DNA from 3 places in the Butyricimonas sp. BSD2780061689_150309_C8 genome. Region 1 is predicted to be linked to each of the others. Evidence: riboswitches for the same ligand, from Rfam matches in the RefSeq annotation. Region 1 holds a riboswitch; each other region holds the start of a gene.
The links. Region 1 has a riboswitch for cobalamin ahead of I2I33_RS04625 (TonB-dependent receptor). Riboswitches for the same ligand answer to the same signal wherever they lie in the genome.
Positions count from the first base shown of each region.

Region 2: it holds a riboswitch for cobalamin, as region 1 does, so the genes downstream of both, I2I33_RS05065 (ABC transporter substrate-binding protein) here and I2I33_RS04625 (TonB-dependent receptor) in region 1, are expected to answer to the same signal.
Region 3: it holds a riboswitch for cobalamin, as region 1 does, so the genes downstream of both, I2I33_RS00580 (TonB-dependent receptor) here and I2I33_RS04625 (TonB-dependent receptor) in region 1, are expected to answer to the same signal.

Region 1 covers NZ_JADMSV010000003.1:33,170-40,892, forward strand. Annotated here, with positions in the region: gene I2I33_RS04615 (histidine kinase) at 1-360, shown strand, start outside; gene I2I33_RS04620 (aminopeptidase C) at 682-1,896, opposite strand; gene I2I33_RS04625 (TonB-dependent receptor) at 2,287-4,644, opposite strand; cobalamin riboswitch at 4,750-4,951, opposite strand; cobalamin riboswitch at 5,133-5,343, shown strand; gene I2I33_RS04630 (TonB-dependent receptor) at 5,396-7,609, shown strand; gene I2I33_RS04635 (sirohydrochlorin cobaltochelatase) at 7,609-7,723, shown strand, end outside.
Region 2 covers NZ_JADMSV010000003.1:152,879-160,601, reverse strand. Annotated here, with positions in the region: partial or broken gene I2I33_RS05085 (ATP-binding protein) at 1-1,302, opposite strand, end outside; gene I2I33_RS05080 (ATP-binding protein) at 1,394-2,944, opposite strand; gene I2I33_RS05075 (ABC transporter ATP-binding protein) at 3,042-3,797, opposite strand; gene I2I33_RS05070 (FecCD family ABC transporter permease) at 3,794-4,747, opposite strand; gene I2I33_RS05065 (ABC transporter substrate-binding protein) at 5,045-6,133, opposite strand; cobalamin riboswitch at 6,300-6,506, opposite strand; gene cobO (cob(I)yrinic acid a,c-diamide adenosyltransferase) at 6,585-7,103, opposite strand; gene I2I33_RS05055 (hypothetical protein) at 7,152-7,723, opposite strand, start outside.
Region 3 covers NZ_JADMSV010000001.1:172,119-179,841, forward strand. Annotated here, with positions in the region: gene I2I33_RS00575 (HmuY family protein) at 1-986, opposite strand, end outside; gene I2I33_RS00580 (TonB-dependent receptor) at 1,022-3,241, opposite strand; cobalamin riboswitch at 3,380-3,581, opposite strand; gene I2I33_RS00585 (beta-ketoacyl-ACP synthase III) at 3,721-4,722, opposite strand; gene rpmF (50S ribosomal protein L32) at 4,833-5,018, opposite strand; gene I2I33_RS00595 (YceD family protein) at 5,035-5,550, opposite strand; gene I2I33_RS00600 (hypothetical protein) at 5,680-6,126, opposite strand; gene I2I33_RS00605 (M16 family metallopeptidase) at 6,368-7,723, opposite strand, start outside.

The DNA.
Region 1 (7,723 bases):
GAACATTACTGGGAAAAACATAAAAAGAGATTCCGCCCCCGTCCCGGGGAAGAACGGGTTCACCCTCCGGTACTGATGAAACCACAAATCAAACTGTTATCGGAAATCGCAAAAGTATTCCAGGATCACCACACGAGGTACAAAATCATCATTAGCCCGGAATACAAACAAATACGTCTGAACCCGGCGGACGTGGAGCAACTGAAAGAAATATTCGGAGCTGAAAACGTTTATGACTTTTCCGGCATCAACAAGTACACAAATAACATCCGGAATTACTACGAAGGCTCCCATTATCGCCCCTGTCTCGGACGCCAACTACTGGATAGCGTGTATGCCACGCACGAAACAACTTACTAATTTTAGATTTTAAATTTTAAATTTTAGATTCCAGCCGCACAAGGCTGACTTTTTAACTACCCCTCCGAGGCTGTTCAAAAAGTCATTTCTCAAACTCCCTCCCCCCTTCGGGGTACTCCCTCTATAAACAGAGGGAGAGTTGAAATACTTCCTTTCTTCGGGGAAAGTCACCAGCTCCTCCTCTGTTTATAGAGGAGGTGGCACGAAGTGACGGAGGAGTTTCTTGATGATCGTGTCTCAAAAAGCGTCAGCCTCGTGCGGCTGGAATCTAAAATCTAAAATCTAAAATCATTAAATCTAAAATCATTAAATCTAAAATTCTTAGATTCCCAATTTCTTCCTTATCGCCTTCGGGATAGCGTTCTTGTGAACCATAATATCCATTGTCTTCAAAGCCATATAAGGATAAGATGCGTAGAAATACCCTCCGAATTTGTTATACTTATTCCAAGAATTCTTCACGATGAAATAAGGAGTTCCGTTCTGATCTTTTGCTTTACCAATGATATGCATTCCGTGGTCGTCCGTTGTCAGGTAACGATCGAACTCTTCCTGTCTCATCTCCTGCGTGATCGTCTTTTCGGGAGCCGGACCTTGCTTGAAAGCATCCATCATCTGCTGTCCCTTCGGCAACTTTTCCCATTTAGCAATTTCCGCACCGCTCATCTCCTTCGTGTCCGTTGCCGGAATCACGGCAACCCCTGCATCCTTCGTGGCAAATCCTTTCTCGCTCACGTCAGCACCCCAAACGAAAGTATAACCGTTATCAATAGCATAATCCATCACTTGCATCAACTCTTCCAACGGAAGATTATAAGCCTTATCCCAAGACCAGTTATCCTCAACCTCAATAGCGAACTCCGTGTAGAAAGGATGGTGCGTGAAAGAGGTTAAATTCACATAGTCATCCATGTTTAAGCCAACCACCTCTTTAGCGAAAGTCTGCGGTGTATATTCTTTTCCTTGATATTCAAACTTCTCCGGCTCCGGTCCGAGATAAGTATCCAGAATAGCATCGAATCCCCGTTTCCACGCCGTACTCAACCGCTTGTTGTTATTTTCCACTACCGCTTGCACGTAAGCTTTCAAAACAGCATCAATCTCTCCGAAAACATGACTCGGTTCCCCGTAATTCAATCCTTGATACACCTCAAGAGGCACAATCCCATATTTCTTCGCCATATTCGTCACATCCGAAGAGGCTCCTCCCACCGCAAAATTCAACACCCCGTGCAAGCGAACATATTTATCCGCCTTATCCGAATAAGCGTGTTTCACGAAATACATGGCCGACAAATTCACTGAATCTTTCCCCATTCGCATCATTTCCGACTCTAGGAAAGAGGACGTTGACCATGACCAACAAGTCCCGGCACGATACTGATCCTTCACGGACGTAGCGGGCAATCTCTTGATATCAGTAAACTGGTAGCCTACAGGCTTTGTCGTGTCCTGTACAGTCGTATTCTGCTGCGCATAGGCCATCATGTACCCTCCGAAAACGAGGGCGAATAAAATAAATGCTGTTCTCTTCATATCTTTTATATTGATTGTGATTTAATTGTCTGCCTGCAAAAGTATAAAAAGAACCGCAAAACAAGCTGACAAGCTGAATATATTTACGTTAGCCAATAACAAAAAGAGAACTGCCTGAACAGTTCTCTCTATTACAAAATAAACTCCTCCGACCTTCGGCCACCTCCTCTATAAACAGAGGAGGAGCTGGTGATTCTTCCCAAAAACAGGGAGTATTTCAGCTCTCCCTCTGTTTATAGAGGGAAATCGGCGAGTAAGCGAGAACAGACTGAGAGTTTACTCGTTGTCTGTCGAGCGAGAGCCGATTCGAGACTGCTTACAGGCTCAATACCCCAAAGGGGGAGGGAGTTTGACATCCTCCTTGACTTCTTTCAAATTCCCTTTCTTTAATTAAAAAGTATAGGAAACCGATGCCTGATAATTCCGGGGTTTCGCCATGATCGTGGTTCTCTCGAAATATTCCTTGTCAAACAAGTTGTTAATGTTCAATGCCAGTGTTACGTGATTCTTGATCGTGTAGAAAATACCCGCATCCATCAACCACAAGGCCGGATCGTACAACCGGTTATCTATATTCCGGAACACCTTATCCTTGAAATTCCCACTTAAATGGAATGACAAATTCTTTAGCACCCCGCGTGGTATCGTGTAATCGGCATAAGCGTAGAATGTCGTACGAGGCACACCCGTGGCACGAACATTTTTATTCTGTTCCTTATATTTAGAGAAACGTCCGCTCTCGGCAATTTCCCGCAAACGATAGTCCGACCAACCGAGACCTCCCGTAACTTGTAAAGTCGGTAACGGACGAACAACCACCTCAATGTCAAAACCTCGCGAGTCGGCTCTTCCGACTTGTCCCCGAATACTCTTCTCGGTAGCAACACCATCCACCAATACAGTCGTGTCACCCAGACTCTTCACGATATTATACTTACGAATATAAAATACACTCGCGTTAATATCCACCATCTCGTTCAAGGTGTAACGTACACCGACTTCCGTGGAATACCCTTTTTCCGGCTTGAACACTTCGCCCCCATCCTCGTCAGGATTGAACTCGTTACCCTTGCGGTCCAAATACATCACGGTAGGACTATATGTTGTGGTTACAGGATTGAAATAAGAAGAAATAGAACCGTAGAATGACAATTCAGGCATAGGGAAATACACGACACCCACCCGATACGTGAATGCCGAGGTCTCCACCTCTTTCCATTCTTTCCTGTTCTTCGTTTCATATTTCTGTTTCCCGTCATCAATCGTAGCACTTGATGTTTTCCGGCTATACAAATCCACACGTCCCGAGGCCATCATCTTCCATTTATCATTGAATTCGATCACGTCATGCAAATAAATTCCATGCGTTCTCTCCGTGCGCAGAGAAACGGCTGAAACTTTCGTGTCCCACCATCCTTGCACGATATGCGGGTCCCGCACAGGCAAAAGTGCATCCAAACCGGGCCCCCACAAATCGTCATCTCCATAACCGTTATACTGGGCGAAATCAAAACAATTGTACGTCCATCCCAACGTGTAGTTATGTAACACGGAACCTGTCTCGAACTTCCCGGTCAACTCGATCGTATTATTCACGTTTTTGTGGTCCGGGTTAAAATTCAACGGATTCTGACGGGCAGCATTTCCTCGTTGAACCGTATCCAAGTCAACATACACCTTCTCGTCTTCTGACTTATAATAATACCATTTATATATCGGATCCTTAGAGGTACGATAAGAAAGCCCCTCAATACAATGATAATCCAAATCACTGTGGAAATAGGAAAAACGTTCTTTCAACTTCATCCAATCCGTGATCTGGTAAACGTATGACACAGACATATCCCATACTTTCCGTTTCATGTAATTATTGGCAAAGTCATTATAAACCTCGCGGTAATCCGCCTCCGGGTGGCGATCCCCCTTCAGCGCGTACGGTTTGTCTCCGTCCACGTAGAACATATCACCGGGCATAACGGGTGCAGCCCCGATCTCGGTCGTGTAATCATCATCGGCATAACTACCGGTCACATCAATACGTCCCCACTTTCCTAAATCAGCTCCCAAAACACCATACACGGAAAAACGATTTGCATTCACCTCACGCCATCCGTCACCCGTTGAATAATTGATATTGGCACGATATTCGAGAGGTCCCACAAGTTTTCCCCCGAAACCAAGAGTAGCCCGTCTCTCATCCCAGCTACCATAACTGATACGAGCGTTGGCCGAAAAATCGGGAGACGCTTTCTTGCGCACGATATTCAACACTCCGCCCATAGCCGAATGTCCGGCCAAAATAGCGGCGGGTCCTTTCAACAATTCGATAGACTCCACGGCAGCCAAATCCCCGTAAGGCACGTTATTATTCAACGTCCGCTCATCGCGAATCCCGTCAATCATAACAACCGCACTCCCCTGTCCGCGAATAGAAAACTGTTGAAACTGCCCGTATTGCTTGTCTTTCGCTACAATTCCCGGCAAAAACTTAACGGCATCCATCAGATCAACAATTCCCTTCCGGTCAAGCATCTGGCTAGACAACTTGCTCACCGTTATCGGAACGAAACGTAAAGGCACATCCAATCCCAACAAATCAATCCTCTTCTTTTTCTGCATCACATCCACCTGATCGATACGGAATAAAGAGTCCGTGATACTCTTTTTCTTTCGCTTATCGTTCTCTTGAGCGAAAAGCGAACCGACGCACACAAACAGCAACAATGCTAATACAACAACTTTTTTCATACAACTATATATTAATAATGAATAAGCATTATTAACATAGTCTTTTGGGCAACATGAGTTTAAGGTAAAATCCATCTTTTTCCCTCTCGCTTTTTTTCCCGAAAGCTATGGTTTATCTAGTTCGGCAGGTCTTCTGACTTGTTCCGGATTTTGTTGCCTTCCCAGTTTATAACCAGTGACATTTGAAGTACAAAATCCCTTGTACAGGAACTTACAGCTGCGGGTACAGTCCCGGATTCACACCGGATTCCCTATTAAGCATCACCTCCATGACCGAAGGCTTCGCACCAAAACATGGCGCGAATGTAATATATTTTTTTATATTATACTTTTTCAACATGATTTTTTTATTTCCATAATTCAATCATCATAACAAACTGACAACCAATCCCTATAATAAAAACTCCAACAATGTCCCTAACGAATCTCTATACCTTCTCCCGGTATCATTTTTCTCATCCAACCGTAACCTTTTGTCAAAAAATATATACATTTGTGCCGTCTTAGGTGATGTGTTAATGCTCAATTAACATACAAGAGGGAAACCGGTTAGAATCCGGTACAGTGCCCGCTACTGTGATGCCCGTTTCTCCCTAACGAGGAGATTCAAAGAAAGGTTCTTACACCACTGTTCGTAAGGACGGGAAGGTATCTTTCTTAGGCGTAGTCAGGAGACCTGCCGAGACAAACACAGGTAATAGCGTATTCTCGGGGCCAGGAATACTATTATAAACTTTAAAACTTAACCCGAATGAAAAGAATTGTAGTACTGACTACATTATTCATGCTGACTTTGGCAAGCGTCTCGCTAGGGCAGATCACGTTGAGAGGGAAAGTGATCGATGCAAAAAGCGGGAAAGCACTTATCGGGGCCAATGTACGATTAGTCGGAACAAGCATCGGAATCGCCACGAACAACAAGGGCGAATTCGTCCTCGAAAAAGTTCCCGACGGTACCTACACGCTCCGGGCCAGTTACTCCGGTTACGAAGTCAGTTCCATAAAAGTCAGTAGTAGCAAAAGTGACATTCTGTTCCAACTGAAAACATCACTGATCAACCTCGATCAAGTCGTTGTTTCGGGAACGGGAACTCACCGAAAATTAAAGGACTCGCCAGTCCCCGTCGAGGTCATGACAGCCTCGGACATCAAAAAAGGCGGAATCTCCACCATCGAGGATGCCCTCGTGATGCTAAATCCCTCGTTTAGTTTCCGACCAACAGCTATGGGTACAAACATGACCCTTAACGGAATGAAAGGAGATTATATCCTTGTTCTCGTGAACGGGAAGAAAATGACCGGAGATATTTCCGGTTACGTTGACCTCTCCCGAATCGACATGGGTAGGGTAAAACGAATCGAAGTCCTTAAAGGTGCAGCCTCCTCCCTCTACGGATCGGACGCTATTGCGGGAGTGATCAACATTATCACAGATCAGCCGCATGACGCCCTGAACATCGTGTCCACGACCCGATTAGGAGGCAAGGGCAGTTTTATCGAGAACGTCAACGCGGACATCAACGCTGGCAAATTCTCGTCCTCAACCTCTTATCAAAGGCGCCAATCTGACGGCTGGCAACTCAGTAATATCACAGAAGATAGTGTACCTACCCGTCGCAAAGTGTCTGATAAATTTCACTCGGACATCGTGAACCAACGTTTTGCCTTCGATCCATCAAAAAATCTGAACTTGTACGTGGAAGGAAGTTACTTTACCAAAGAACTCGACCGTCCCGTGAACAAGGATGCTAAAGACCTTTCCGGATTCGACTATGATATGTCATACGAGAACTACGCCGTGGGATTGGGGGGAAAATATCTGTTTGGTAATTCCGCTTATATTAGCTTGGATGTCAACGCCAACAACTACGAGTACTACAAAGTATACACCCGTGCCATCGAGTCCAAGGGCGACACTACCACCCACGTTGGAGATGAAATCCTGACCAAACGTCAACGCTACTTATCTGCCAACCTAAAAGGAGTATTCAAGATCGGTAAGTACAACAAAATTTCCATTGGAACCGAGTACATCAAGGACTACTTAAAGAATCCCACCGATCTGGCGGAGAGTAAAGATGTCTATACGCTGGCTCTTTATGCACAAGACGAAATTCGTCTTTTCAAAAAACTCCAATTAGTACCCGGTTTCCGTTACATCTACCACGAGGCATTCAAGAATCAGTTTACGCCCAAACTTTCAGCCATGTACAGCCTAGGAAATTTCAACTTCAGGCTCTCGTACGCAGCCGGATTCAAGGCTCCCTTGTTGACGGACCTCTATTATTATAAGGAATCTGCCAAGAAAGGAAAATTAACCGTCGTTATCGGGAACCCCGATCTGAAACCGGAGAAATCGAATTACTACGCTTTCAACACGGAATATGCGGGAAAGTACTGTAACATCTCCGTAAACGGGTATATCAATGACCTCCGTAACGTTATAGAGTCAAAGAAATTACCCCTAACACCGGAAGACGAAGCCAACAAGGTCACTTCCCGAGAAACTTACGAGAATCTGGACAAAGCCCGGACACAAGGAGTTGATATTTCCGTTAACAGCTACCTCGGTGCGGGATTTTCTCTAGGTGGTGGATATAGCTACGTGGATGCCCGGGATAGGAAAACCAAAATTCGTTTGGAAGAAAGCATCCGTCACTCGGCAACCGTCAAGGCGAATTACATGCACGAATGGACAAACTATCGTCTTAACGTGAACCTAAACGGACGAATTCAAGGCAAAAAATTCGTGAAAGCCCAAGAGATTGACGCCCCCAAGTACCAAATCTGGAATCTGACGACGAACCACTCTTTCTCTCCCGTGGGTATGTTCCTTTTCGAAATCAACGCGGGAATCGAGAACCTGTTCGACTATTCCCAGAACCTGCCTTACGGCTCTAATCTCGGAACATTAAGTCCGGGAAGAACATTCTTTGCAAGTTTAACTATTAGATTTAAAAAATAATGAAAACAATTATCATCATACTATCCCTCTTTATCAGTCTTAATGTATTAGCCCACGGTGGCGGTGGTTTCAAACATTCCGATATATTCAAGACCCTCGGTCCTAATGACAAAG
Region 2 (7,723 bases), 120 kb from region 1:
CTTGAAGATGATGAAAAGCACGTTTTGATAATGCCTTTCCTGCTCGCTGATCAGCTCGTAAGGAGTATCGGCTAGAAAACTTTTCAATCTATTGAAAAAGGCATCCAGTTGCCCTGTCTCGATCTCGTGGACAAATTTTTGAATTTCAAATGGAGCCTCAATTTTGTTGAATCGGGTGTAAAAAGGCATCAGAAAATTGATAAAACCCTCTTCCACCTCTTTGTTTGGGAATCCAAGGCGATAAAGTCCAAAACGTTTATCATAGCTTTTTATCGTGAGGTACCCGCTTTGGAAAATCACGGGAATAGGCTGTTCGTCCCCGTAAATGCTATTCAATACGTCTGAGTTGGTTTCTTCGGTTGCCATCCGTTCCAGATCGTAATGATTGCGTTTCAGTAGCTCCACGAGATAGGTGGGTGTACCCGTTTCAAACCAGTAACTACCGAATTTCATCTTGAAAAATGTATTCAGCACGCTGAATGGATTGTATATACCTTCAGAATTTTCGACAAAATGGTAACCATCGTAATACTTCTTCAATTCAGCTCCCACTTCCTCGTAGGTCATCTTTTGTGCAGCGGCTAACTCGTGCAAATCTTCTTCAAAATTGTCATGAATTTCTTGCTCTGTCATTCCGCACAAGGAAATGAAAGGTTCATCCATCGAAATGTCTATCAGGTTATTCAAATCACTGAACACGCTGACTTTCCCGAATTTGGTTACCCCGGTTAAGATGGCGAATTGGATGCAACCATCCATTGTTTTGAGCACTCCGTAGAAAGGTTTCAACGTGTTACGGTATTCTCGTTGAAGATTCTCATTTCCAATAGCTTGTAACAAGGGTTTGTCGTACTCGTCAACGAGAATGGCTACTCGTTGGCCGGATTGCTGGCAGGCTCGTTCCACGATTCCTTTGAAACGTAGGGCTAAGGTAGACTCTCCGACTCCGGTGCCGTAAAGTACTTCCCATTTTGATATGGCCTCTTCGAGTATTTTATCCAAGCTATCCGGGGCATCATATTTTCCAATATTGAGATCCAGGTGTAGCACGGGCCGCCGAATCCAATCCTTCTCTAATTTTTCCATGGCCAACCCGTTAAACAACTCCTTTTTTCCGAGAAAATAGGCATCGAGCGTGGAGATTAACAGGCTCTTTCCAAAACGACGCGGGCGACTGAGAAAGTAATAACTTCCTTTTTTCACCAATCGGTAAATCAAGGCGGTTTTGTCAACGTAAGCATAACCTTCTTTCCGGATTTTCTCGAAATTCTGGATACCTATGGGATAAATTTTCTCACTCATGTGCGTTCGTTTATGGATAATAATAGAACAAAGATATTCAATTTTATATGATTATCGAAGATAGCTATGTTTTAAAAATTGAATATACTGGTTATGGCTCCACGATCCATTTCTCGATATTCCTTGTTTTCGAACTGAAGTTCACGCCAATTTTAAATATCTTGCGTTTATCTGATTGGAATGGTTGAGCGTAATGCTTGTCATGGATTTGTTGCAAGGCCTCTTCGGCACTGCCATTCAGTTTAAATTCCATGATGTAAATGTAATCGTTGGTTTTCAACACGAGATCCACACGTCCCTCGGAAGTGTGATACTCGACTTCCGTGTAAAAACCTACCAGCTTGAAGATGATGAAAAGCACGTTTTGATAATGACGTTCTTGTTCGCTGATCAGCTCGTAAGGAGTATCGGCCAGAAAACTTTTCAATCTATTGAAAAAGGCATCCAGTTGTCCTGTACGTATTTCACGAACGAATTTTTGAATTTCAAATGGAGCCTCAATTTTATTGAACCGGGTGTAAAAAGGCATCAGAAAATTGATAAAACCTTCCTCCACTTCTTTATTTGGAAATCCTAGGCGATACAATCCGAATTCTTTGTCATAGCCTTTTATCGTGAGGTACCCGCTCTGGAAGATCACGGGGATAGGCTGTTCGTCCCCGTAAATACTATTCAATACGTCTGAGCTGGTTTCTTCGGATGCCATGCGTTCCAGGTCATAATGATTGCGTTTCAGTAGCTCCACGAGATAGGTGGGTGTGCCCGTTTCGAACCAGTAATTGCCAAAATCTTTCCGCTTGAATGCGCTAAGCAGACTAAACGGATTGTATATGCCGATAGAATTATGCGTGAAGTGATACCCGTCATACCATTTTTCCAGTTCCGTGTTGACTTCATCGTATGTCATGCTTTGAACCTTGGCAAATTCATGTAATTCTTCTTCTAAATTTTCATGTATTTCTTGATTGCTGACACCGCAAAGAGTGACATATTCGTTCCACATGGAAAGATCTTCCAGGTTGTTCAGGTCACTGAACACGCTTACCTTCCCGAATTTAGTCACACCCGTGAGCATGGCAAACTGGATACACCCGTCCATGGTTTTAAGTACACCATAGAAAGGCTTTAGAGTGTTACGGTATTCCCGTTGAAGTTCCTCGTCGCCGATAGCTTGTAACAAGGGTTTGTCGTATTCGTCAACAAGGATGGCAACCCGTTGTCCGGATTGCTTATAGGCGCGTTCCACGACACCTTTGAAACGTAACGCCAAAGTGCTTTCCCCGGCACCCGTGCCAAACACCGTTTCCCACTTCACTAGAGCCTCGTTCAATATCTTGTCCAGGCTGTCGGGAGCATCGTATTTTCCGATATTCAGATCAATATGCAGTACCGGGCGTTTCACCCAATCTTTTTCCAGTTTCTCTATTGCCAATCCTTTAAACAATTCTTTTTCTCCCCGGAAATAGGCATCGAGCGTGGAAATTAACAAGCTCTTTCCAAAACGACGCGGGCGACTGAGAAAGTAATAACTACCCGTTTTTACCAGTCGGTAAATCAAGGCAGTCTTGTCAATATAGAAATAACCTTCTTTTCGGATTTTCTCGAAATTCTGGATACCTATGGGATAAATTTTCTCACTCATATGCGTTCGTTTATGGATAATAATAAAACAAAGATACTCAATTTTCTATGATTATCGAAAATGAACGACAAGTTTAACGCCTCTCTTAAGCAGTCTTTCATCGGACACGGATACGCAATTCTTTCGGGTCGAACGTGATGGTTTCGTTCCGGAACAAGCGTTCGATATGACCGCTGTTGATCATCTGTCGCGTGGGCAGGTAATGCAAATGCGGACGGTCAATCAAGGCGATGGAATCGCAGAGCGTGAGGGCAATATCCAGTTCGTGGGTTGAAAAAAGAATGCATTTGTTTTGTTCGTGAGCCAGTCTTTGTAGTAGAACCCCCAGTTCGTAACGGTTCGGTAGGTCCAGAAAAGAGGTGGGTTCATCAAGCAGGATGATGGGGGTGTCTTGCGCGAGAGCCCGGGCGATCATGATTCGCTGGCATTCCCCGTCCGACATTTGGTCCATTGTTCGTTCGGCATAGGTGGACATATCGAGTAATGCTAGGGATTTATCAACGATTTCCCGGTCGCGTGGTTGCAGTCGTCCTACCCAGTTCGTGTAGGGAGCCCGCCCGAGGGCAACTACATCCCGGCATTTCAGGTTAGGAATCCGTACCTTTTCGGTCGTCACGAAACTGACGGTACGAGCCAGTTCCTCCGGTCGCAACCCGGTAAGGTCTTTCCCGGTCAGCAATATTCGCCCGGACTTGATTTTCCCTAATCCCGCCGTGGCCCGTAGTAAGGTACTTTTCCCGCTACCATTACGTCCCAGCAGGGCGATCAGTCCACCCCCGTCCAAGTTGGCCGATACCCGGTCAAGCAGAACCTCTTGCCCGTATCCTAGTGTTAAAGATTCCAGTTGTATCATGCCGGTCGAAGGTTTTTATATACCACCCAAATAATTACCGGAATTCCCAGCAGGGCGGTAATACAATTTATGGGTAGCACGAGTGTTTTAGCAATAATATCACATAGTAACATGGCCACGACTCCCAGCAATATACTTCCCGGCAAAAGCGTCCGGTGATCCGCATCGTTAAACAACATACGGGCCACGTGAGGCACGGCAAGTCCGAGAAAGCCTACCGGGCCGCAAAATGCCGTCACGGTTCCGGTCAACAATGTTGTCGATACGAAAATAAGCGTTCTGGCGCGCCGTATATTGAGTCCCATCGTCTGGGCGTAATTCTCCCCGAGTAGAAGAAGATTTAATGCCTTGATACAATAAATCGAGAGAATGACGCCCACGCAAATCACGGGAATCATGATAAATAGTTTCGTGGTCGTGACGTGTCCCAGGGAGCCCATCGACCACAGGAAAAACATTTTCAATTGCTCGGCAGAACTCAAGTACTGTAAAATTTGTATGATGGCTCCCGCGATGTAACCGATCATCACTCCCATGATCAACACTCCAAGAATATTTTTCACGTAACGGCTGATGATGGCAATCAGTAACAGAACCATGACGGCCCCGCCCCATCCGGCCCCGACAATACCTACCGACTGCCAAAAACCGGAATGTGCCAGTCCCAGCAGGGGAGCTCCCAAGATAAAGAAAGCAACGCCTAATCCCGATCCGGAACTTACTCCCAACAAGTAAGGATCTGCCAACGGGTTCCGGAAAACGGTCTGCATCTGCAAGCCGCTTATCGAAAGAGCCACACCGATCAAAATGGCGACGATCACTCTCACCAATCGAATCGACAGCACGATATTCCGGGTTGTCATATCCGTCTCGTTACCCGTGAACACGTTCCAAACCTGCCCGACGGAAAGTGCCGAATCCCCCGACAACAAGTCGAGTACGAACAACACGAAAGTCAGCAGACCCAGGAAAAGGAATATGATCGAATTGCGTTTCACGATAAAATTGAAAATTGAAAATGGACAATTGAAAATGACATCACTGTTGTTAATTTCTTGAGTTATGATTTTAGATTCCAGCCGTACAAGGCCGACGCTTTAACAACCCCCTCTACCTCCCCCTTACACGAGGGGTAGGATACGCTACATTGTAATATCTTAGCGCCTTCTCGCATTCGTCTCTCCCCCTGTGTAAGGGGGAGCTGGTGGGGGTAGATGCTTTTTTCATTCTAAACTCTAAATTTTAAACTATTCCAAGTGCCTGTAATAATACAAATCCTCCGTCACCAGTTCCGGGTGTAAGATTTTGATCAGGTCACGGAGTACGATGTCCGGGCGTACAACAGCCGATTCCCAGTAATCATTTCCCCCTTCGGGAGTTAAGCGCAGGTTATTATTATAGACCTCGTTTTCCTGGATGGCTTTTGCATCCTTGAATTTCGGATTCATGATCTTCAACTCGTCGAGAGTCGTCGCCATACCTACATTCAACCACACGTCAGCCTCGCGAATCAACCCGTAGGCTGTTTCCAGTCCGATGGGTTCGGCCCCGTTAGAGGTGTTTTTTTTGTAAATATAATCTCCCCCCGCGTCCGTGATTAATTGTGCCACGTAGCTTTTCATGGAAGGCATGGCCCAACTGTCATTCCACGGTGTGTTCAGCATGACGGTAGGACGTTTTTCCACGTTTGCCGTTAACTGTTTCATGTTGTTATAACGTTCGGGAATCTCTCTAAATACTTTTGTACCTGTTTCCCGGCTATCCGTCAATTCGGAAATGGCAACCAGCCATTCGGCCTTGCCCAGCGGAGATTCTTCCAGGTATTCTCCCACGTACATATAAGGAACATTCAATTCTTTTAGTTTGTCCGTCACGGTTGATTGTGCGTCCCCGATGCCGTATAGTAATACAAGATCCGGGGCCAACCCGACAAGAAGTTCATAATTTATTTCCGCCCCCATGTCTTTTATGGTTTCTTTGTGTGCAAGGACATACGGGTTGGAAACATAATTCATTCCGGAAACTCCTACTACCCGATCCACTTGGTTAATGGCATCCAGCATGGCGATGTAAGTGGATGACATACATACAATTCGTTTCGCTCCTGCGGGAATAATCACACCGTCAAAATCTTTCGGTGCCTGCTCCCCGTTCCGAGCCACGAAGTAGGACATTTCAACGCCTTCCGCTCCCTGCCAGGGGTTACGCACGTGAATAATCGTGCTTTCCGTGTTATCAGCTCCCATGATGTCGAATCCCGTGGCGTATTCCGGTGTGTAAACTTCCTTCGTGAAGGCGCTTGTGGACTTTGTTTTCGTCTGACAACCGGATAGCATCAGAAAAACGATAAACGTGAATAATAATAGTACTTGTTTCATATGTAATAGTTTTTATAAAACTTCGAGAGAGATATTTATGCGAGCGGGAAAAACCTGAAACGGTAAATCAAAAACAGAATGACCTTGCCATCTATACCTGATTACCATCTGAATCCCGCAGATGCAAATCTATCTCGATCATAGCAGGTCTTCTGACTTATCCCTTTTATCGTGCCTTCCCAGCATTCTGACCAGTGGCAAACGTACGATAAACTTTTCCTTTAAAAGGGGGAAATACAGCAACGGGTATTGTTCCGGATTTCCACCGGATTCCCTTTTTCATTCAACACAACACGAAGTGGTGTATGAAACTATGACGATGCGAAAATAGGTTGTAATTTTTAATTAGGCAATAAATTGTATAAAAGATTTTTATTTCATTGGAATGAACCGCTGTTAGGCGAGGTTTTCAATGATCAATCCCGTTACGGGACAGGACGCCAAGCGAATAATAGTGTTTCACTTCTTGCATATTTGTTACGAGGTCTGCTATATCGATTAATTCCTGGGGTGCGTAACGTCCGGTAATTACGACTTCGGTGTGAGGGGAGCGTTGGCGGAGAACATTTAACACTTCTTCCAGGGAAAGCATGGAGTAATACAAGGCAATTGTCAGTTCGTCCAAGATAACCATATCGAATTTACCTTCCATAAGATGTTGGCGACATATTTCCAGCCCTTCGTGAGCTGCTTGTATATCTGCCGGGGTGGGTTCTCTTTCAATGAAGCAGCCTTCTCCGAATTGCTGGATAACAAGGTGGTCGAACAAGGGTTCTATGGCTGTTTCGTTATATTTCATGCTCTTGACGAATTGCCCGATGAAAACACTTTTCCCGGCACATAAAGCCCGGACGGCCAGTCCGAAGGCCGCGGTTGTTTTCCCTTTCCCGTTTCCCGTGTAGATATGGATGTATCCTCTAAGTGTCATGTCCTTTTGGTTTTAAATTTTTTGGGGGGTAGGAGAGCTGCATGAACATTACACTCCCGTGTACACGCTTGGAGAGAAACGGGTGGTATCTTTATTGCCGAAAAACAAGTAGAGATGTAGGGGTGTCCCTTCCGGTTGTTTCGCTGCCGGGATGTCCACGGTCACTTTGCCGTCGCCCCGGAACGAGTTAAGGCACGTGATCATTTGCGGGGCGCGGGGTAAGGTCCCGTAAAAATATCCCACGTACACTTGATCTGACACGCTCGCTTTCGGGCAGTCAATGTCATTTTCCCAGTTTAGGGTCACGGACCATCCTTCCCTTGTGACACTCGTGATCACCGGTGCGTCCAGCGTGCCTGTCGAGAATCGGAATGTCGGGAAAGCCCATACCCCTTCTCCCGGGCGAAAACATCCCCCGTTTTGAGAATGGAATAAGGAATCGCTTTTATTTATTCCCATCTCCTTGGCCATGAGTTTCCATATCGGCAAATCCCCGATGGCACGACGGTAGATTCTCCACATTTTACGGGCTTCCGTGAAACGGCTGGAGGATTCCTCTTCCCCCTCGGTTCTTGTTTTTTTAGGACTCCGTCGTGATTTGCAGGCCCGAACTTTATTGC
Region 3 (7,723 bases), on a different contig from region 1:
CCTCCAGCTGCAGAAGAATACCAAGCTCCTTCAGTCTCTTCACATACATAAGCAGGAGAAGCACTCACTTGCTCAAATTTTCCCATATCAGTCATTAATCGACACTCTTTATCTACCTTATATCCGTCAATCGAGATCGTTGCTACATCAGAAAATTTAGTCTTCTTCGTATCTAAAGCCCCTCCCTTTCCATTTCCAGAAGTACCACTATTTGTACGAATATAAAAACGATCAATAGCAAAATCCCATTCTGAACTTGCCATTGCTTCTTCATCCGTTATATCCAAAAACTCTCCTTTCGAAAAAGAAAAATAATTCCATTTTTGTTTCATCACAGACACCGTCAACTCCCTCTGTGAAGGCAACCTATCGCCTTCTTCATATTTATAACGAAATTGAATATGTCCAGAATTATTCAATGCATCCTTATAAGTGTCGAACGTAATCTTTGCATAACTTTCACCATCAGCAGTACGTACAACAAAAATATTGTGATTATAATACCAATTCCCCTCTTGGTACTTATACCAAGCCCAACTATTAGACCCTTCACATTCTACACCCGGATTATAAGACTCTTTCGCAAAACTGCCCATCGTAGTCATAATATTCAATGAATCATCTTCTACAAATTCAGAATCTGCATTCACTGTGGCTGCATCAAAAGTTGCTGCCCCGGAATCAAACAATCCACCTTTTCCTTTACCAGAAGTACCACTATTGGTTTTCACATAATAACGGTTAAAGGCAATATCCCAATCCAAACTACTTTCTGCTTGTTCTGCTGTCAAGTTAACAAAATCACCTTTGGCAAAAGAAAAATACTGCCATCCACTAGCATAAGAATCAGAAAAAAACTCTTTCAAAGTTCCTTCCGCCTGATCATCATCACCGTCACCATCATCATCTGTACAAGCCATAAAGTTAAACGAAAATGCCAGACAAGCCAATAGCATGAGGCATGATTTTAAATTAAACTTTTTCATTCTATATCAATATTAAGTTAAAGATTCTCATGTTGTCAGAAACGGAATATCACGGAACCGAAGAATCGACGTCCGGCATCATACGTCGTGTAATGTTCCGTGTCCGTATAATCAAATAAATTCTGAATTCCGCCTGTTAACGTCAACCTCATAAACTTCTTTTGCCAAGGCGTATATTGGGCCACCAATTTCCAAAGACTATAAGCCGGTTTTGTATTTTCACGAATCACCTCTATTTCTTGACCGCTATCGTCCGTTTCAGTGGATTTACTCTGTGACAATTTCTTAGAAGTCCACCGTCCGGAGAGAGAAACAGAACCATCCCGTTTCAATAATTTACCGCGTAATGTCGTGGTAAAATTCAAGGCGTGTTTTGAATTTCCGGACAATTGCAAATCCGTCTCCCGATCTCTCGCGTCAGTATAAGCATAAGTTCCCCTCAGCAACAATTGTTTAACCGGGTAATAAGTCAATGTTCCTTCTGCCCCGCGTATACGCACGGCCTCCACATTTGCATAATGCATTTCCGCTCCCAATTGTCCCGGTTCCGGATCTTCCACGTCAATAACAAAAGAATTAATTTTATCTTTTATCGTGTTCTGGTACCCTTCCACGCTTGCATTCAACCGTCCATTGTAAGTATATTCCGCCGAAACCGATAAATAATTGGAATACTCCGGTTTCAAATCTGGATTTCCAACATTATGCGACACACTTCCCATGTCAAAATCAGAATACAACTCCGTCAAGCCGGGAGCCTTAAATCCCCGACTATACCCGGCACGGAATTTAAAACTGCCCGGGGCATACATCAAATTTACTTTCGGGGTATATGCGTCACCAAAAACAGAATGGTGCGTGTAACGGAAACCTCCTACCAAATCCAGCTCCGGCAATATCTGCCAATCCACCTGCACGAAAACATTCGCATCGTTCACTTTTCTCACGGTTTGTTCCTTACCGTATTGCATCTTATTATAATTCCGAGTCCAGTTCCATTCAATTCCTCCAACAATCTCCACGTTCTTCAAAGGACTATAAATATCTGTCAAACGGGCTGTCTGCTCGTGAGAAGTCGCATTCGTACTATCTGCAAGATCAATCAAATCATACACGGTCTTACGAGTATAAAAATCTCCGTAATACACCGCATACAACTTATTCTTTTCCCCGAAGGCATGCTCCAATGATGCCCGGAATGTTTTGTTTAAACTGCGATAATGCGTTGGAGATTCTCCCTTGGGAGGATTCTCTACTTCATTCCAATAGAAAGAAGCTGAAGCCACCACTTTCGTCCGTTCATTATTCCATCCTACCTTCTCCTCTATATTCATATCATGTGAAGGATTCATCGTGTAAGACTGGGGTGTTTCGGGCGTAAGATCATACCCATCCGTGGAATTACGACGAAAAAGAGTCTGGGAGAAAAATCCCTTGTGAGCCAACCCGATCCCCGCATCCAACTGCAGATCATTAAACTTAGAATAACGAGCTTTTGCCCAGCCTTCCAAAGAGCGTTTCGGAGAATCCGTGATAATATTCACAACCATACCCATGGCACTTGACCCGTAAAGAGCAGAAGCCGCACCTTTCAAAATCTCGATCCGTTTAATATTGGACGTACTCAGCCGATCGAAATCGATAGGTCCCCCGGGAGTCTGAGATAACCTCTCCCCATCAACCAAGATAAGGATGTAACTATTTTCCAATCCCTGAATCTGGATATTATTACCGCGAGGGTCCACGTTAAAACGAAGCCCCGGAATATTGTACTCCAGAACATCCATCATACTCTCGTAATCATTTCGTTGTAACTCCTCGGCAGAAACGACACGAGTCATCACGGGAGCCTCGGAAATCACCTTTTCCGTTCTCGTACCTGTAATAACCACCTCGTCCAAATCCAACAAACTCTTCTTCAGCTTAATAACAAGCCCAGAGATCGTTCCAGGAGCCACATCAACTTCACGAGTCTCATACCCGACAGAACGAACCGTCAAAGTTGCTTTACGATTGGCAGGCACGTCAATTTTAAATTTTCCTTCCGTATCGCAAACACTCCCCCAACCTAACTCTTTCACCATGAGAGTTGATAAAGGTATTGCTTCCCCTGTTTCAACATCCACGACTTTTCCGGTTAATTTCACCGTTTTCACCGTATCAGCCATCACCTCCGGTTGAATCGCCATAAGTCTTGACATTGGCGCAAAATTCAATACAAGTACGCCACATACTAGCAATAAGATACTTTTCATGTTTATTATTTTTTCATAAACATTATAAACGCCACACGACAGCACACATCACGCACATCCGTGGCTTCATAAATGTTACTGTTAATAAAAACAATAGCTATTATTTTTTCCTTTTTATCATCCTTATTCCCGAGAACAATAAAAACATCTAATTTAGGCAGGTTTTCTGACTTTCTCCGCTTATGTCGCCTTCCCGGACGAACCAGTGGCATGAGGAGACTAAGCATTTCCCGTGTAACGGGAAAGAGATTACAGCAACGGGTATTGTTCCGGACTCTCACCGGATTCCCTTACATCCCATGCAGATAGCATGGGACTCACCAAAATCGACGCAAATATATAAAATAATTTATTTCTTAATGAAAAAAACAATTATTTTCTAATAATCAGCTAAAATATCTTACACCCATCTTCTGAAATCAAAAAAAGCTGTCCGGGAAATAACCGAACAGCCTCGTATATCGTATTATCGATACAATCTAACCCTTATGAGTATATCCCCATTTCAAATAAATGGCACCCCATGTAAATCCGGCACCAAAAGCAGCAAGGATCAAATTATCCCCCTTCTTCAGTTGGTCCTCCCATTCATACAGACACAACGGGATTGTTGCCGAGGTCGTGTTACCGTATTTTTGGATATTAACCATGACCTTCTCTTTGGGTAACCCCATTCGTTCCCCGGTAGCCTTGATAATACGCAGGTTTGCCTGATGAGGTACCAGCCAAGCCACGTCCTCCGAGGACAAGTTATTGCGTTCCATCACTTCCACCGACACGTCTGCCATGTTCGATACAGCATGTTTAAACACGGGCTGTCCTTCCTGGTAAATATAATGTTCCCGGGCTAAAACCGTATCAATGGTTGGCGGTTTCAAAGAGCCACCTGCTTTCATGTGTAGGTGAACACGTCCCATTCCATCCGAACGCAATATGTGGTCAATTACCCCCAAATCTTCAGTTGTCGGCTCCAGCAACACGGCGGCAGCCGCGTCTCCGAAAATAGGACAAGTTGCCCGATCCGTGTAATCCGTAATCGCGGACATCTTTTCAGCTCCCACGACAATCACTTTTTTATAACGCCCGCTCTCCACGTACTGCGTCGCCGTGATCAAGCCATATAGGAAACCGGAACATCCGGCATTAAGATCAAAACTAAAAGCATTCTTTATTCCCACCATATCGGAAATCACGTTCCCGTTAGCAGGGAAATGCATGTCGGCCGTAACCGTACAGCAAATCAATAAATCAACTTCTTCCGGTTTCAAACCTGTTTTACGAAACAAGTCCTCCACCGCTCTGGCCCCGAGGTAAGCACTGCCTTTACCGGCATCCCGCAAAATACGTCTCTCTTTTATACCGATTCGAGTCATGATCCATTCGTCTGTGGTATCTACCATCCGGCTCAACTCCTCGTTAGTTAGAATATAGTCGGGATAATACGCTCCTACCCCTGTGATTACCGCTCTTGGCCTTTCCATAAAATAAAAATTTTCAAATTGAATAATAGAATCAGACACCTATATACAATCATAGCCCCCTAGTACAGGGGGCTGTATTATCTAAGGCAATCTTTATCATTGCATCAAAATTATGCAACAACTGCTTTCTCAATAGCCAATTTACCCCTGTAATACCCACATTCCGGGCATACAGTATGATACTGAACTGCAGCACCACAATTTGAACACTTTGCTATTGCAGGAACCGTTGCCTTATCGTGAGTTCTTCTTTTATTCCTTCTCTGTTTAGAGATTCGGTGTTTAGGATGTGCCATTTCTCTCTAGTTTTATTTAGTTATTATTAATTAATTTCCTCAATTCATCCCAGCGGGGATCAATCTTATCATTCTCTTCTTCCATTGTCAACTCTTCCAGTACATGCTCCATTTCCTCGTTACATTCTCCCTCCGGGTGAACCACGCGAAGCGGGTAATTTAGCATATACACCTCATATAGCGGTTCACTCAAATCCAGATAATCATCATCTTGAGCCAAGATAATAAAATCATCATCATTTCCTTCCTCTCTCTCCCCGTACTTCGCGTACAAGTTCAATTCTCCGCTAATTGGTAACTCCATTTCCTCCAGACAGCGATCGCAAATTGCTTCTACCGTCCCTTCGATCGTCATCCGAACCTCCATCAGCAGGGATGATTTCACGATATTTACTCTCGCGTTTACTTTTCCTTTCGTTCCTTTTGTCGCGTCAAAACAATCAAAAAAACTGCCATCCATGACAAACTCGAAAGTGTGAACGCCTTCCCCTAAGCCTCTGTGGGCTATCTTATATTCTTTCAATCTGTCCACTACTCTTGACGTAAAACGGGGACAAATGTACAAAAAAATATAATACCCAGTACATTCATACCCGTTTTTTTCTTGGAAACAAAATCTTGTATCTCTCTCCCACTTAATCGTGTTCGCCTTTTGAAGCTTCTATTTCCGCAATGTGAACCCTACCGGCACTTGCAAAGTTTCTGAATCGTACATATTCAGATAAAGAATAATTTTTTGGGACATCCCCTCGATGCTAATCTCGTACATATCCAACATTCCACTATCACCGAAAACTGCGTTTGGGGTCTTGAACGGGCAGCAACTCCCTTGACGTTTATACGAAACCTTCTCTCCGTTAGGACCTGCCAATGCGTTCAAAAAGCGTTGTTCATTCAGAGGGCCTTCCATCCCCCCACCTACCTTGATTGGATTATCCTCCGTGTACCCATAGGTCTTGTCACGAGCAAATTTCGTGATCTTAAAAGTTCTCGCATCCAAAAGCTCGTACCGGACGTTTGCTTCCCCCTTCCGGACACTCTTTTTCGAAGTCGCACAAGAACTCATCAAGAGTACCACAATACAGATAAATAAATAGATCGTTTTCATAATTTTGAATAATTAATGATTCATGTGAATCAGCAGTTAGGAAAATATACTCTACAAAGGTTAGAAATCTATTTCTAATAAACAACAGGGAGCCACAAGGCCCCATGTCAGGCTATCCTTCCTCAACACCAACCACCCGGCATCATGCCTTTTCTAACACGGCATGAACACCAACGAGTATTCATGCCGTGTAGATGCTATGTTAAAACTATGTTCATGGTCTAGTACACCCATAGCCCATTCATCGAGTAACCATCGTCGTCGGATTTACCACCACCTCCTTCAAATTCCCATCAGCCATGATTTTCCGGGCAAGCTCCTGCACTTTTTCCACTGTGATCGAATTCAACAATTTATTGTAATCAACATCCCAATCCTCACCCCACGTGTAATACGTCTGTAATAAAATCAAACGAGTCTGAACATTCCTTGCATTTTGAGTTTCCATCTTTCGCCAATATTCCAGATGCTTGTTTAAATCTTCAGGATCAGGCCCTTTGTCGGCAATCTGAAAAAGCTCGTCTTTTACCACCCGAACCAGCTCTTCCACCATGTCCGGGTTCGTCTGGAAAGTTACCTTCAGATCATACGTACCGATCGGTTGTCTGGAGAGAGTTCCATTCACGGAAACCCCGTAACTTCCACCTTTTTCCTCTCGAATAATTTGATTATAGCGTGATTGAAGACAAGCGGAAAGCATTCCCATCGTCATCATATTCTGTTGCGTGTAGTCCATCCCGCCCGAGTAACCAATACTAACCATACTTCTGGCAGTTTCCATACGTATTTCTTGCCTTTCCTCTTTCACTCCGGGCAACACCCTCACCCCGTCATCCTTCCATCCCAATTGTTGCTTCCCGGCAGGAAGTCCTCCAATATATTTTTCCACCAGAGGCTTGAAAGTTTCCATGTCAATATCCCCGACAAAATAAAAAGTATAATTACCTGCCGCATCAGTAAACAAATTACGATACCAAGAGCTAATTTTACCACAATCAATATCTGCCAAGATCTGTTCATCAGGAATTCGTGTTCGCTGTTGGTCACCATACGTGATCTTATTCACCATTTGTGTCATGACAAAATCCGGAGAGTTTACTGAATTTTCCAAATTTTTCCGGTTCGCCTCGATTATCATATCCAAACGCCCCCGATCAAAATTAGGACGTGTAAAATACAGATACGTCAATTGTAACATGGTCTCCACGTCTCCTTTCGCGGCACTTCCGTTTATATCTGTCGAAAAACGATTAATCGTAGGTTGTATGTTAACAACCTTGCTACCCAACACCTTTCGTAACTGCTCTGCAGTGAAATCCCCTACTCCCGAAGCACTCACCACCTGTGCGAGCATCGAAACCGAATAATAATCCTCCGTGGGAATCATGGAAAGTCCCCCACTCGCCTGACCGCTCATGACGATCTGATACGGAGTATCCGTGGTTGGTAACACTACAACTCGGATACCATTCTTCAACATCCACACGGTCGAACCATATTTCCCTTTCTTGGTTTTTATAACACGACCAGAAATAACCTCTTCAGACAAGAGGGGTCGATCAATTTTTTCAGTCTGGTAAGGTTCCATCTCAACCGT